Regions from separate parts of the Cytobacillus sp. genome, predicted to be linked through region 2. Evidence: riboswitches for the same ligand, from Rfam matches in the RefSeq annotation. Region 2 holds a riboswitch; each other region holds the start of a gene.

Region 1 (3,714 bases), on a different contig from region 2:
ACTGCTTATACCGAGAATCTCTGGCTGGCTGCCATCGGCTTTTTGTTCCGGCAGGCATTAATGAATGCAGGAAACCCTATACAAATGTCTCTGATGATGTCTAAGGTAAATGATTCGATGAAAGGACTGGCAAACTCCGTCAATCAGATGGTTTTCAATTTAGGATGGGCTGTAATGGGACCTATTTCAACGGGAATCGTCATGAGATATGGTGAATATTGGGGATATGCACTCGTATTCACCATTACAGCTTCATTATATTTGATTGGCTCTCTCTATTTTTTCATTGTTTTCAGAGGCTATAATAAGACAAAAACTGCTGCGTCTTCTGTAAAAATAGTATAATCTGACATATTTCTCGGGAAATGAAAGGACAATGCCTAATAAACGGGCATTGTCTTTCTGGTTCTATCAGGTTTAATAACTTTGACTTTGAGAACTGTCCAGCTCCAGAAGCCGGGTGGGCAAGGCGCTTCCGCTTTTCTAATCTTGTCGAAAGAAAATTAAAGGATTGAAGCCCTTTATTACTGAATATTAAAGATAATAAACCCATTAAAAGAGGTGAGGCCGTGAAGGATTTACCTGATGTATTTATCCGGGAATTAAAGGCTAAAGGGCATCTTGGATACTTTTTAAGAAAATCAAATTTCTCTTTGCATATTAAGGCGGGAAATATAAGCATTCCTCTGATGGTTTCGAATGGGGAAATCCGGAAGGCAAGTCACACCAGCCATTTTGATGTGGAGATATTGGGGACTGAGGAAGCTGTGCTGTCACTGATTTCAGGGGAGTTAAAGTTAAGGGATGCACTTTCCCAAAATAAAGTAATGATGGAAACCACCTTCAGAAAAAAATTGTTTCTCGAGTCTTTTTTCTGTTTGGGAAAAATTTCATATCATAATGCTTGACCGTTTTTTAAATAGTATGATAATATCGTTTTAATATGAATTAACTGAATATTCTTATCAAGAGAGGCGGAGGGACTGGCCCAGCGAAGCCCGGCAACCGGTAAAGTACACGGTGCTAAATCCAGCAGAGCGGGATGCTCTGGAAGATAAGGAGAGACGATACGGCCCTCTTCTTATGAAGAGGTTTTTTTAATATTATCTTTATTTTAATCTTTTAAAATGGATAACTGTTTAGCTTCAGGCGCCTTGCGCTTTTCTTAGTTCTTCGATAAGAAATACTAAAATTTTTATAGAGGAGAGAAAGCAATGACTGACAAACAAAAAAATTACCGTTTTGAAACCATTGGAGTGCATGGGGGACTGAAGCCTGACCCTGTAACTGGTGCAAGGGCGTTACCGATTTACCAGAATAATGCTTACCAGTTCAAGAATACAGATCACGCTGCAGATCTCTTTGCCCTTAGAGAGCCAGGATATATATATAGCAGGATACATAACCCTACTGTAAGTGTATTTGAGGAAAGAGTGGCCTTGCTCGAGGGAGGAGTTGGTGCATTGGCTCTTGCAAGCGGACAGTCTGCCATTACTCTTGCCATATTAAACATAGCTGAAGCAGGCGATGAAATAGTTGCTGCGTCCAATTTATATGGCGGCACTTATAATTTGTTTGCAGTCACACTTCCCAAGTATGGGATTAAAGTGAAACTGGTCGATCCAAAAGATCCGGAAAATTTCCGTAACGCGATTTCGGATAAAACAAAGGCCATCTTTGCGGAAACGATTGGAAACCCCAGCTTAAAAATCCTGGATATTGAAAAGGTCGCAGCAATTGCACACGAGAATGGTGTGCCGCTGATTGTCGATAACACCTTTGCTACACCTTATCTTTGCAGGCCTATCGAACATGGTGCTGATATTGTTATACACTCTGCGACTAAATGGCTGCTCGGCAATGGAACAACAATGGGAGGAATTATTGTAGACGGCGGAAAATTTGACTGGAATTCCCCTAAGTTCCCGGGCTTTACAGAACCGGATCCGAGCTACCATGATATTGTCTATAGCGAAGCAATTGGCGAGGCGGCTTATATTATTAAAGCACGCGTTCAGCTGTTAAGAGACCTGGGGCCAGCGATGAGTGCGCAAAGTGCATTTCAATTTGCGTTGGGGCTTGAGACTTTGCATGTGAGAATGAAGGAGCACATTGCCAATACAAAAAAAGTAGTGGAATATCTGGAGGCGCATCCAGCCGTTAATTGGGTGCTTTATCCAGGGCTTGAAAGCCATCCGGACAAAGAGTTGGCAGATAAATATTTGCCTAAAGGAGCAGGCGCTGTGGCTGTGTTTGGTATATCAGGCGGAAGAGAAGCTGGAGCCAAGCTAATCAATAATCTGCAGCTCTGGGCACACGTAGCAAATGTAGGGGACGCAAAGAGTCTGATTATCCACCCTGCAAGTACCACTCACCAGCAGCTGGATAAAGAAGGTTTAAAAGCTGCCGGAGTGGCGGAAGATCTAATTCGGATTTCTATCGGGATCGAGAATGCGGAAGATTTGATTGAGGATCTGGAACAGGCGATTGAAGAAGCTTCAGGCATCACATCGCTTGCTGCAAAAGCATAAAGGAAAATTTACCATTCATTTTTTTCCGAAAGTTTAAAATTTCATCGTTGACACCTTTTTAGTGGCTATGATACGATAGCAAACGTAATTAAAAAACTGCTTAAATTACTTAAAGTATTAATTGAATATAGAACGTTACGCTCTTATCAAGAGAGGTGGAGGGAAGTGCCCTATGAAGCCCGGCAACCGTCAATTATTTGAAATGGTGCCAATTCACTCAAAGCATAGCTTTGACAGATGAGAGAAAGGACTTAATTTTTTAATGCCTTTCTGCTCATGTGCAGAAAGGCATTTTTGCTTTTAGCGCATGAACTCCATTAAGGAGTAAAAAATAGAGGAATATGAGCAGTCTATTAATTATAATCTGTATTTTTCGATTAAAGAGGTGACATTTCACGTTGATTTCTATAAAAGATGTACAGAAGATTTTTCCTTCAAAAAAGGGACAGGTAAAAGCAGTTGATGATGTAAACCTGGAGGTGAAAGAGGGAGAAATTTTCGGAGTTATCGGATATAGCGGTGCAGGTAAAAGTACCTTGATCCGCATGCTGAATGGGTTAGAGCTTCCTACCCAGGGCAGTGTAACAGTTGCAGGCAATGAAGTTTCAAAGATAAAGGGAAGCAAGCTAAGAAAAGCGCGTCAGGAAATCAGCATGATCTTCCAGCATTTCAACCTTTTATGGTCAAGAACGGTAAGGGAGAATATCGCATTTCCGCTTGAAATCGCTGGTGTTTCCCGGCAGGAAAGGCTGAAAAGGGTAGACGAGCTCATTAAACTCGTTGGTCTTGAAGGAAGAGAAGATGCTTATCCTTCCCAGCTTAGCGGCGGCCAAAAGCAAAGAGTTGGAATTGCGAGAGCCCTTGCCAACAATCCGAAAGTGCTGCTTTGTGATGAGGCGACATCTGCACTTGATCCGCAGACTACAGACTCCATTTTGGAGCTGCTTGTTGATATCAATGAGCGTCTGGGCTTAACAATTGTCCTAATTACACATGAAATGCACGTTATCCGTAAAATCTGCCATCAGGTTGCGGTTATGGAGGGAGGCCGAATTGTTGAAATCGGGCCAGTATTGGATGTGTTTAGGAATCCTAAAGTTGCGATTACAAAGCGTTTTGTACAGCAGGTAACAGAGCCTGAAGAAACTAAGGAAACGATTGATCACCTGGTCGATTTGTATCC
Region 2 (3,714 bases):
AGTGCCGTCAACTGCAGGGTCTGCTTTGAAATTAGGAGCAGAAATGACTGTGAACTCTGATTGATGATCCAATAGCTCGTCTTCTGCCGGACGAATGAATAACTGATGTGCGAAAAGATTGTGCCAGGCATATTCATTAATTACCTGGATTGGCATGCGGTGCTTTTTATCAGCACCTGCGAAGCCTTTGAAAACAAATACTTCTTCTTTTTCTTTTAAGTAGTTGATTACTTTATTATAAAGATTAGAGAATGCTTCTTCAGAGATAGGCTGGTTTACGCTACCCCAGTCCATTTTATCTTTGTTTGATGCTTCTTCAACAATGTATTTATCTTTAGGGGAACGTCCTGTATACTTTCCTGTAGTAGCGCGTACGGCACCAGTAGAGGTAAGGGACCCTTCATTGCGGTTTAATACTTTTTCCACAAGCTGAGGAACGGATAATTGCACTTGAATGTTGCTGCCATTTAGTAATTCGCTCAATTCGTTTGATATGCTTACAGAGTTCATCTGATGAATACCTTCCTTTTTCCCGATTTTTTTATGAAAGTGATTACATCTCGAAATTAGTATAACACATTAAAATGATTAGTCTATACTATTACGAAATTTTTTTATTCATGTTATAAAAATGTCATAATTGGACAAGTAATCCACTTTAATCACCTTATAACTGGTATATGTTAATATAGAAGAAAGTGTTAATTTTAACATGGGACTGATCTAAAATGAAGACAATTGCCCTCTATGATGGAACTTGTTCCTTATGCAAGGAAACAAAGAAGATGTTTAAAAAACTCGATTGGCTGAATAAAGTGGAATGGATTTCTCTGCAGGAGTATGAAAAAATCCCGAACTCGCTCTCGTTTTCCAAGATTGATTTGCGCAGAGAGCTTCATATTATTACCCCATCGGGTGGCGTGAAAAGGGGTTATTCTGCAGTAAGGAGACTGCTGTTCCTCTTTCCTGCATCCTTTTTAATCGGCCTCCTTTTATATCTCCCATTGACGCCAATGCTGGGCGATCCGATCTATAAATGGATTGCTAAAAACAGGCATAAATTTCTAAAGAAAAAATGTGACGACGGAAGCTGTTCGCTGTAAGCATGGAGCATAATCTTAAATGCTTAAAACTTACAGTGAAAAATAATGAAAATCTGTTGACATGATTCGATAAAATACGGTATGATTCAACCTTGAACGGATACTCTCTTATCCCGAGCTGGTGGAGGGACAGGCCCTATGAAACCCAGCAACCTGCTAAAGGCAATAATCAGCAAAGGTGCTAACCTGACGCAAGGACGTAATTCCTTGAACGATAAGAGTGAAAGGCGCGAATCGATTTGCTTTCAACCTTTTCACTAATGGGAAGGTTTTTTATTTTTTATCCAGCTCCAGCACCCAGCCCCTCGAGGTCATCAGCCATTCCCTTGCAGAAGGCAAAGAACGCCTTCTTCCAGGGACTGTCTTATGCTTGTCGGGGCTAACCGGGTGCTTGTGCTTTTAAGGCAATGAAATGAACGGCTTTTGGAATGTACTATTTATGTGAGTTTTTAGCAGCTTGCAGTGTGCAAAAGAAAAAATGGGTGCCTGGCTTCTGGTCAGTGCTGTCTATTTTTCTAATAAAAACTCCATGTTTATTTCATACTACTAAGGGAATGAGTTCCGTATCAAACAGAGATCCATGAAATGACAGGGAAAAGTTATTTCCGCTTCCCCATTTCTAAATTCTCGCTCAATTTTCTATTTATAAGGAGGAAGCCAGATGTCAACAAAGCGTCGTTTGTTTACTTCTGAATCAGTTACTGAAGGTCATCCGGATAAAATCTGTGGCCAAATTTCTGATGCAATCTTAGATGCGATTTTAGCTAAAGATGCGAATGCCCGTGTTGCTGCAGAGACTTCTGTAACAACTGGACTTGTATTAGTTGCAGGTGAAATCACAACATCTACATACGTAGATATTCCAAAAATCGTTCGTGAAACGGTAAAAGAAATCGGTTATACCCGTGCTAAATATGGTTTTGATTCCGAAACATGTGCAGTTTTAACTTCCATTGATGAGCAGTCAGCAGATATTGCAATGGGTGTTGACCAGGCCCTTGAAGCACGTGAAGGACAAATGAGCGATCAGGAAATCGAAGCAATCGGTGCAGGAGACCAGGGCTTAATGTTCGGTTTTGCCTGCAACGAAACGAAAGAGCTTATGCCTCTTCCGATTTCTTTAGCACATAAACTTTCCCGCCGCCTGACTGAAGTTCGTAAAGAAGAAATCCTTCCTTACCTTCGTCCGGACGGAAAAACTCAGGTAACGGTTGAGTATGATGAAAATGACAGGCCTGTCCGCATTGACACAATTGTTATTTCTACTCAGCACCACCCTGAGATCAGCCTGGAGCAAATCCAGCGCAATCTGAAGGAACATGTTATTAACCCGGTTGTTCCTAAAGAACTAATCGATGAGAATACTAAGTACTTCATCAACCCAACAGGACGTTTCGTTATCGGCGGACCTCAAGGGGATGCTGGCCTGACTGGACGCAAAATCATTGTTGATACTTACGGCGGATATGCCCGTCATGGCGGAGGAGCGTTCTCCGGTAAGGATCCTACAAAGGTTGACCGCTCTGCTGCTTATGCTGCTCGTTATGTAGCTAAGAATCTTGTGGCAGCCGGCTTAGCTGAAAAAGTTGAGGTTCAGCTTGCTTATGCGATCGGTGTGGCACAGCCTGTATCGATTTCTGTTGATACATTCGGAACAGGCAAAGTGGGCGAAGATGTACTTGTTGATCTGGTAAGAAAGCATTTTGATCTTCGTCCTGCAGGAATTATTAACATGCTTGGCCTTCGCCGCCCAATTTACAAGCAGACAGCTGCTTACGGACATTTCGGACGTACAGATGTAGATCTTCCTTGGGAGCGTACAGATAAGGCAGAAATTCTTCGTTCTGAAGCTGAATAGAAAAGCGGAAGCGCCTTGCCCACGAAGGAACGCAGACTAAGAACGCCACGTCCTGTGGCAACGTCTGCATGACCCCCATCCCCGGAAAGGCGTCCTTTGCCTTTTGGGGAGGGGTGGCTTGTGACCTCGAGGGGGTAGGCGCTCCTCCTAAAAGCTAGCGCTTTTAGTCGTGCGATGATAAAGCTGTCGAAGCGTTCCTTGTGGAGCTAGACAATAATATAAAAAGCGGGAGTTGCATTTACTATGTAACTCCCGCTTTCTTTTTTGCGTCTTTATACATATAGGGTGATAATTCACTTTTCGGTCTTTATGCTCTTTAGTCGTTTATAATTATATGTTATCGTTTAAACTTCGGATAATGGCTTAATTTTCCGAGCATATTTTTTTATAATCCGCGTGCTAATTATAAATGATTAGTGGTAGTATTATAGGGTATGTTTTCTAAGACAAAGGAGCCGTTAAGGCTGTATCTAAATATTGAGAATAGAATGGAGTAGGTGACGTACATAATGTGTGGTTTTATTGGTTGTGTACATGAAAAAGCACAAAATTACCGTGACGCAGATAAAGAACAATTCCAAAATATGAATGATATCATTACCCATCGGGGTCCGGACGATTCAGGATACTATTTTGATGATCATATTCAATTCGGCTTCCGCCGGTTGAGCATTATCGATATTGAAAGCGGGCACCAGCCGCTGACTTACGAGAATGAGCGTTATTGGATTATCTTTAATGGTGAAATCTATA
Region 3 (3,714 bases), on a different contig from region 2:
GGACTTGGAGAAAAGAATTCAGAATGAGTTCCTCATAAATTTTAAAAATGGGCAAATTGATGCCTCTGCCTTCCCCTATAAACATTGGAACCGATTATACAGAAAAGAGCTTAATGAATCTAATGCCAGCAATGCACAGTGGCAGGGCGAATATTCTTTGCGTGTTCAAATTGCACTATACTTACAGCAAGCTAGAGGGCTGGCCTGCCAGCCGGAGCAAGTGTATATTTTCAGCGGGTTTCAGCAGCTGCTGCTAAATGTCTGTTTGTTTTTTAAACGGAGAGCCATCGGAATAGAAGATCCAGGTTTTAGTCGGGCAAGATCTGTTTTTGATCAATTGCAGCTGCCTTGTTATCCGATTTCTGTGGATGAGGAAGGATGCTGTGTGCCTGATGAGCCAATAAAATTATTGTATACGACACCTGCTCATCAATACCCTACTGGTACAATTATGTCTATTGCCAGAAGGGTTGAACTGTTGAAATGGGCAATTAATCAGGATGCTTTCATTATCGAGGATGACTATGATTCTGAATTTCGCTACAAAGGGGCACCAATCCCAGCATTATCACATATGGATTCCACCGGGCGGGTACTGTATTTCGGCACCTTTTCAAAAACACTGTTGCCATCACTTCGGATCAGCTATCTGATTATGCCAGCAGCACTGCAGCAGGACTTCGAAAAATTTAATGCTTATCAAAAGTCGACTGTTTCAAGAATCGATCAGCGAGCTGCTGCAAAATTTATGGAAGAAGGACTTTATTCATCTCATATAGCAAAAATGAGAACTTTATATAGAGCTAAAAGGAGCTGTTTAATAGATAGCCTGTCAAAGCATTTAGGAGAACACTTTGACATAATTGGAGATACAGCGGGCTTGCATATCATCGTGACATTACCAGATGGATTGAATGAACCTAAAGCAATTGCTCTGGCAAAGTCGGCGGGAGTTGAAATCGATGCTGTTTCGCCTATGTATCAGCTTCACAAGCCAAATAATCATGTGATGTTTGGATATGGCGCACCATCGATGGACGAGATTGAGAGAGGAGTCCAGTTAATCGCTAAAGCATGGAAAGGTTATCTTTTAGACTAAGTCATATATTCAACTAAAAGAGCGTTTATCAAACAGGATAACGCTCTTTTGGTGAAGCGGTAAACATGCATATCTTTTCCTTAATAGCCACCATAAAATCAAACAAATTCATCCCCTGGATTTGCTGGAATTTATACAAGTCCTGCTTATAGTACATATGAATATGCTTCCCGGTGATTCCCCTTTTTTCTTCAATGGAAGTAATTTGGTTATACGCAAATTCTTCAATTATTTCCTTATTTGTTTCTGATACCGGGATTCCATAGAATAGCAGTCTTTTGTTCGTTGCCGCAAAGAAGCCTGCGTGCGGAGTTAAACAGTAATGGGCAACTAATGAACAGCTTAAACATTCAATAATGTTTTCACCTTCTTTCAATACATGTTCAACCTGACTTCTAACGCTATGCATGGAACGATCCCCCTCATTTTCAGTAAATAATTTCATCTATCAAACCGCTGTCTTCACTGCAAGTATCAGCCCGGTAGACCAATCCAATTCTGTTATGTCCAGGTCAGGTCTGTCCTGCAGAGTTTTAAGAAGTTTAGTGGCTTTTATCCTAAATTCTTCAGGCAATTTCTGCTGCGGAAACACATCATGAATCACATAAAAACCGCCGATATTCAAATGATCCAGGGTTTTGTCCAGTAGCTCGAATTTCCCCGGCCATGTATCTGCAAAAATAAAATCGAAGCCTTCTGACAGGTTTTGTATAAAAGCTGCTCCGTCCTCACAGCAAAATGTGATTCTGCTGTCATTCCCGAGGTACTTTCTCGCGATCGATTGCACACTAGAGTCTATATCAACGGTTGTAAGCTTACTGTCTTCATCCATCCCATCAATGATCCAGGAAGCAGACGCTCCCGTTCCTGTTCCCAGCTCCAAAAAGCTTCCTCCTGGTTTTGAGGCAGCCAGCCCCTTCAGTAAAAATCCTGTTTTTCGATCACATGACTGCCCGAAGCCGAGCACATCAGATTCCTGCAATATCCTCGAATATGCTTCCGGTACCTGTATAACACCGTTTTCCATTTTGCCATTCCTCCTCTTTATTCGTTATCAAATCATAAAAGAGCATCAAAAAAAGGCCTCTCATTATAAGAGGCCTTTACTTATCAAAACGACCTCTTATCTCCCAGAGCATCAACTCTGTTGGAATTAGCACCTTCCTGACATAATCAGGGGTTGCTGAGGCTTCGCAGGGCCAGTCCCTCCACCTCTCTGGATAAGAATTTGTATAAAATTTATATTTTCAACCAAGTATTGCATAGTTTTTGCAAAATGGCAACACTTTAATTCTTTTAATCTAATGAACAGCTTCCTCCCCTTGATAAATCCGGAATGCCGGAATAATCGTATCCGATACAATCTCTTTCCCTTTTTCCCGGATGAAGTCCAATTTATAATACGCATCGAATCTCTGGCTGATCTCTGTTTTCACCAACTCAGGAGGAGTAACGACGATGAATTGGAACTTCAGCTTATCTGCTACTGCGAAAATCGGGTCAAGTACATGGGCAGAAGCAGCTTGTCCGAACGGATTATCACAGACTAACGGGACCCAGCTTTGATCGGTTTCACTCTTGACCGAAAGAAGCATCATCATCATGACCATGCGTGCAGATAGCTTTTGACCGCCGCTGCCATCGGATTTAGTCTTTGAACCCTGGTTGATCGTCTGCCAGGTTGAATAATGCTCTCGCTGCGGTTTTCCGTACATGAATGCATTATCAGTACGCATATTATATACCAGCAGCTCCGGGTAACGATTCCTGAGGGAGACAAATAAAATCTGCTCATCACTGATGAGCTGTTTGATTTCCTGATCCTGCTCCAGACTATTGTCATCAATCATCTCGAATCGTTTCGTAATTTTGTTAATGGCCGAAACGAAATGCTGTTTCAGTAAAGGTTCAATATCTTCCGCTTTTTTAGGAAGGATGTCTTCTTTGAGCTGAACGAGCGGGAAAGAACCCCGTTCATTCTTCAGCTTCATTTTCGCAATCATCGAGCGAATCGCTTCTGAAATGCTCATTACCTTCATGCTCGCACGGCTGGCCCAGAAGTTCTGCGCTTTTTCTGCCCGTTCTTTATCTCGTTCCAGCTGCTCTAAGCCGCTCTGTGAAAAGCGCTTCATGTTTTGGACCACACTTTGAATATGCGCATAATGCCTGGTATCCATATGATCAAGCGTAGTTAAAACTTCATTCTTAAAGCGGATTTCCCAATCCTTTCCTTCAATATTGAGTTTTAAATTGCGCAGGGATTGTTCAATTTTTGCGTGCTTCTCCTGGCCTTCATCCTGGATACCCTGATGTTTTTCACTCCAGGAAATGATGCTTTGCTTTCCCTGGCTCTTTATTTTTTCAATATCTTCATCCGTAAAAGCTGCTGCTTCCTCTTTAAGGATTACGGATAGATGCAATTGATTGTTTTCAAACTCAGCAATGTTTTGCTCCGTCTCTTTTTTGCGCTCTTCCGTTTTCTTTATTTCTGCATTCGTCTGTTTGGTCTGGTCAGTAATTTCAATCGTCTTCACTTCCAGATCAAGTTCTTCCCATTCTTCAGGATGTTTATCATGCTTGGCCACCTTTTTAACAGTCTTATCACGCTGCGCCTT
Region 4 (3,714 bases), on a different contig from region 2:
GTTGTCGCAATTGGTGTAAGATCCATATTATGCTCTTTAATAAAAGTATCAAAATAAGCGACTGTCTGGAATGCATTTACATCAAGATCACCTTCTGCAAGGGCAACGTTTGGCTGTACATAGTCAGAGAATGTTACAACCTCAATTTCAATGCCTTCCTTTTCAGCCTTTTCTGCAATAAAGTCCCAGATGCGTGTATCAGATCCGCTGACACCTAATTTAATTTTCTTGGTCTCTTCTCCGCCAGTTGTGCTTGAGCATGCTGCAGTGAACACAGCCAATGCTAAAATAATGAATGATAAAAATAGTTTTTTCATGATGTGTTTCCTCCTCATTTATCTTCTTCTGATTTTTTTGGATATGATATTTCCGAATGACTGCAGGCCTTGAACCATGACCACTAAGATTGCAACGGTAATCAGCATGACGGTTGTATCGAATCGCTGATAGCCATATGTAATGGCAAGGTCACCAAGGCCGCCGCCTCCGACCGCCCCGGCCATGGCTGATGCTCCGACCAGACCGATTGTCGCAATTGTAAAGCCTAATACCAGCGAACTGAGCGCTTCAGGAATCAGGAACTTTAAAATGATCTGGCCAGGTGTCGCTCCCATTGCTTCTGCAGCTTCAATGACTCCCGGATCAACCTCAAGCAATGAATTTTCTATTAATCTCGCAATATAGGGTCCTGCATAAAAGACAAGCGGCACTACTGCTGCAGCAGTTCCAATCGATGTCCCGACAATCATCCGGGTGATTGGGATGATGGCTACCATTAAAATGATGAAGGGGACTGATCTGAAAATATTAATAATGCTGTTTATGATGTTAAAAACAACGGTGTTTTCCAGCAGATGCCCTTTCCTTGTTACGACAAGCAATATGCCAAGCGGCAGTCCAATAAGAGCTGAAAACAGCAATGAGAAAGCCACCATTTGGATCGTTTCAATTAAGGCTTCGATGATTTTTTCCTGATTAACTAGCACGTGTTGTCACTTCCTTTATAGAAACTTTTTCCTGGCTGATGTACTGGATAGCACGTCTGATTTCACTGTCCGGACCCTGGAATTCGACAATCAGGTTGCCAAACGGTGTTCCCTGAAGTTCAGTAATATTTCCAAACAGGACGTTGAAGTCGATATTAAACTTTTTGGCAACCTGCGAAAGGAGCGGCTGCCCGGCAGAATTTCCAACAAAGTTGATTCTAAATACCTTTTGAAGACCTTGCTGTCTTTCGATCACTTCTTTAATGGAGTCAGGTATTTGATCATTCATAACCGTGCTGACAAAGTTTTTCGCTGTTTGTGTTTTTGGTGATGAAAAGACATTAAAGACGGTTCCTTCTTCGATAATTTTTCCTGCCTCAATAACAGCGACACGATCACAAATCTCTCTGATTACAGACATTTCATGGGTAATGATCAGAATGGTAATATTGTATTCTTTATTTATTTTTTTCAGCAGCTGCAGGATCGAGCTGGTTGTCTGAGGATCCAGTGCTGAAGTCGCTTCATCACATAATAGAATGGAAGGCTGGGTCGCCAGTGCCCTGGCAATTCCGATCCGCTGCTTTTGTCCGCCTGACAGCTGATCGGGATAGCTGTTCGCCTTGTCGGCGAGCCCCACGAATTCCAATAGTTCATGAACACGCTTTTTGATTTCATCTTTAGGGACCTTAGCCAGTGTGAGCGGCATCGCAACATTGGCAAACACTGTTTTCGAATTTAATAGGTTAAAATGCTGAAAGACCATTCCGATGTTTCTTTTCACTTCGCGAATTTCCCTTACAGATAAAGCCGTCAGATCATGTCCGCTGACAATAACCTTTCCTGAAGTCGGTTTCTCCAGCCAATTGACACAGCGGATCAAAGAACTCTTTCCCGCACCGCTGAAGCCGATCACACCGAAAATCTCACCCTTGTTAATCTTTAAGTCTATTCCGTTTAAAGCAGCTACCTGCTGTCCTCCGCTTTCATAGACTTTCTTTAAATTCTGAAACTCTATCATTCAGCATCTCCCCTTTGATGGTGACAGGTATTTATACCACTTTAATGAATTGGTATAGGTACCTGTCACTTTTTATTCACTAACTATTCCTATGCGAAAACTAAGAATTATATCCTGAAATTTACCCCTTCCATCAGAAGAGGTTTTTTGAAGGCCCCTCCTTATCTTTCAGGCTTTCGCCTGCTGGATTTGGCACAGTGCAGTCTGCCTGCTGCCGAAGCTTCATTGGGCCAGGCCCCTCTGCTTCTCTCGATAAGAATTATTCATATGTTTATGAATAGAATCTCGCTGCATTTTTCCGGTAAAATAAAAACCCTCTTCTAAAGAAAGAAGAGGGCAGCATTTATCAATGGTCCTCTTCTTATCTTTCAAGCTAAGCTTGCTGGATTTGGCACGGTACACTTTTGTCCGCTGCCGAGGTGTCATAGGGCCAGTCCCTCAACCTCTCTGGATAAGAAGATTTTTATTATTTGGTTGTTTAATATGTTTATTACTTTACCACAATAAAGAAAAGGATGTCAATCATTATTTTTTAATATTTTCACCTGGTCCATTTTCATAAGTTTCTGTCACTTTAACAGAGCTCTCTTTACGGTGAATAATCATCACACCTGCTAGAGTAATCACACCACCTGCAATTGATAACATAGCCGGCACCTCTCCCAGCCAAACCCAGGCAATGACAAACGCTATTGCTGGTGTCAGATAAAGAGAGCTTACCGCTTCAGAAGTCCCTCGTATAGACGCAAGAAAAGCGAGGGCAATATATGGAATTACCGTTGGAAAAATCCCCAAATAAAGGACACTAAAAGTGGATTCGGCCGTCGCATGAAAGATCTCACTACCAAGCCCTGGAAGATAAATCAGCATAAAACTAGTCCCTGCCCAAACGGTATATGATGTAAATGACAAAAATCCGTACTTATTAAAGTATTTAGCCTGAAACACGAAATAGATGCTTTCTGAAACGGAAGCAAGCAGGACAAATAATATACCGGTTTGGATTTCAAACCCGCCTCCTGTACCAAGGGAAATAAGTACCGCACCCGCAAAACTGACTGCGGAACCAATCCACCTTACCCTTCCAAATCTTTCCCTTAAAAATATAGCAGCCAAAGCAGCCGAAAAAATCGGAGTCATTGATACAATCAAGCTTGCCGGCCCGGAGCTTACTGTTTTTTCCCCAATGTTGAGTGCAATATGATAAACCGTAAAACCAAGAAATCCAAGTATAAGAATAGGAGGAAGGTCTTTTATATCCGGAAGACGCATCTTTGTCAGCAGCGCTAAGACACCAAGTGCAGCGGAACCAATTAAAAGTCTAAAAAGGGCGAGGTTCTCCGGGGAGTACGATTCAAGTCCAGCTCGAATTCCCGGGAATGCGGATGCCCAGAGAATGATGATAGAACTATGCGCCCCGATAATCATAAATTTCTTATTTGCCAACTTCATCCCCCTTATCAGCATTTCCAGCCATTTTCTGTGCTGCTTTTCAGGATAATCAATAACTGATACAATGTCCTCAACCAATTAGAAAAGAATTTTGCCAGCCAATTTTTATGAAGGCGGTTATATGGATGGATACAGCACAATTGCCAAAATATCAGCAGGTTATAGAAACTATTAAAGGAAAGATTTCCAAAGGTGAATGGCCAATCGGAAGTAAAATTCCAAGCCAGCGAAAACTGGCTGAAGAGTTTGGAGTAA

Evidence for each region. A riboswitch is a leader RNA that binds a small molecule or an ion and turns the genes downstream of it on or off. The one in region 2 is predicted to bind S-adenosylmethionine.
Region 1: linked by a shared signal. The riboswitch ahead of ACEQ1T_RS23755 (O-acetylhomoserine aminocarboxypropyltransferase/cysteine synthase family protein) and the one ahead of metK (methionine adenosyltransferase) in region 2 are both predicted to bind S-adenosylmethionine.
Region 3: linked by a shared signal. The riboswitch ahead of ACEQ1T_RS10235 (O-methyltransferase) and the one ahead of metK (methionine adenosyltransferase) in region 2 are both predicted to bind S-adenosylmethionine.
Region 4: linked by a shared signal. The riboswitch ahead of ACEQ1T_RS01500 (methionine ABC transporter ATP-binding protein) and the one ahead of metK (methionine adenosyltransferase) in region 2 are both predicted to bind S-adenosylmethionine.

What each region holds. Positions count from the first base shown of each region.
Region 1 covers NZ_CAXQGS010000135.1:1,982-5,695, forward strand. The annotation lists gene ACEQ1T_RS23745 (MFS transporter) at 1-345, shown strand, start outside; gene ACEQ1T_RS23750 (hypothetical protein) at 570-908, shown strand; SAM riboswitch class I at 960-1,061, shown strand; gene ACEQ1T_RS23755 (O-acetylhomoserine aminocarboxypropyltransferase/cysteine synthase family protein) at 1,215-2,531, shown strand; SAM riboswitch class I at 2,672-2,775, shown strand; gene ACEQ1T_RS23760 (methionine ABC transporter ATP-binding protein) at 2,930-3,714, shown strand, end outside.
Region 2 covers NZ_CAXQGS010000003.1:31,856-35,569, reverse strand. The annotation lists gene pckA (phosphoenolpyruvate carboxykinase (ATP)) at 1-510, opposite strand, end outside; gene ACEQ1T_RS00245 (thiol-disulfide oxidoreductase DCC family protein) at 729-1,103, shown strand; SAM riboswitch class I at 1,209-1,324, shown strand; gene metK (methionine adenosyltransferase) at 1,765-2,961, shown strand; gene asnB (asparagine synthase (glutamine-hydrolyzing)) at 3,471-3,714, shown strand, end outside.
Region 3 covers NZ_CAXQGS010000053.1:112,182-115,895, reverse strand. The annotation lists gene ACEQ1T_RS10245 (PLP-dependent aminotransferase family protein) at 1-1,099, shown strand, start outside; gene ACEQ1T_RS10240 (PH domain-containing protein) at 1,128-1,508, opposite strand; gene ACEQ1T_RS10235 (O-methyltransferase) at 1,548-2,126, opposite strand; SAM riboswitch class I at 2,220-2,326, opposite strand; gene ACEQ1T_RS10230 (hypothetical protein) at 2,401-3,714, opposite strand, start outside.
Region 4 covers NZ_CAXQGS010000012.1:11,244-14,957, forward strand. The annotation lists gene ACEQ1T_RS01490 (MetQ/NlpA family ABC transporter substrate-binding protein) at 1-317, opposite strand, end outside; gene ACEQ1T_RS01495 (methionine ABC transporter permease) at 336-986, opposite strand; gene ACEQ1T_RS01500 (methionine ABC transporter ATP-binding protein) at 976-2,007, opposite strand; SAM riboswitch class I at 2,166-2,266, opposite strand; SAM riboswitch class I at 2,366-2,465, opposite strand; gene ACEQ1T_RS01505 (DMT family transporter) at 2,533-3,453, opposite strand; partial or broken gene ACEQ1T_RS01510 (PLP-dependent aminotransferase family protein) at 3,585-3,714, shown strand, end outside.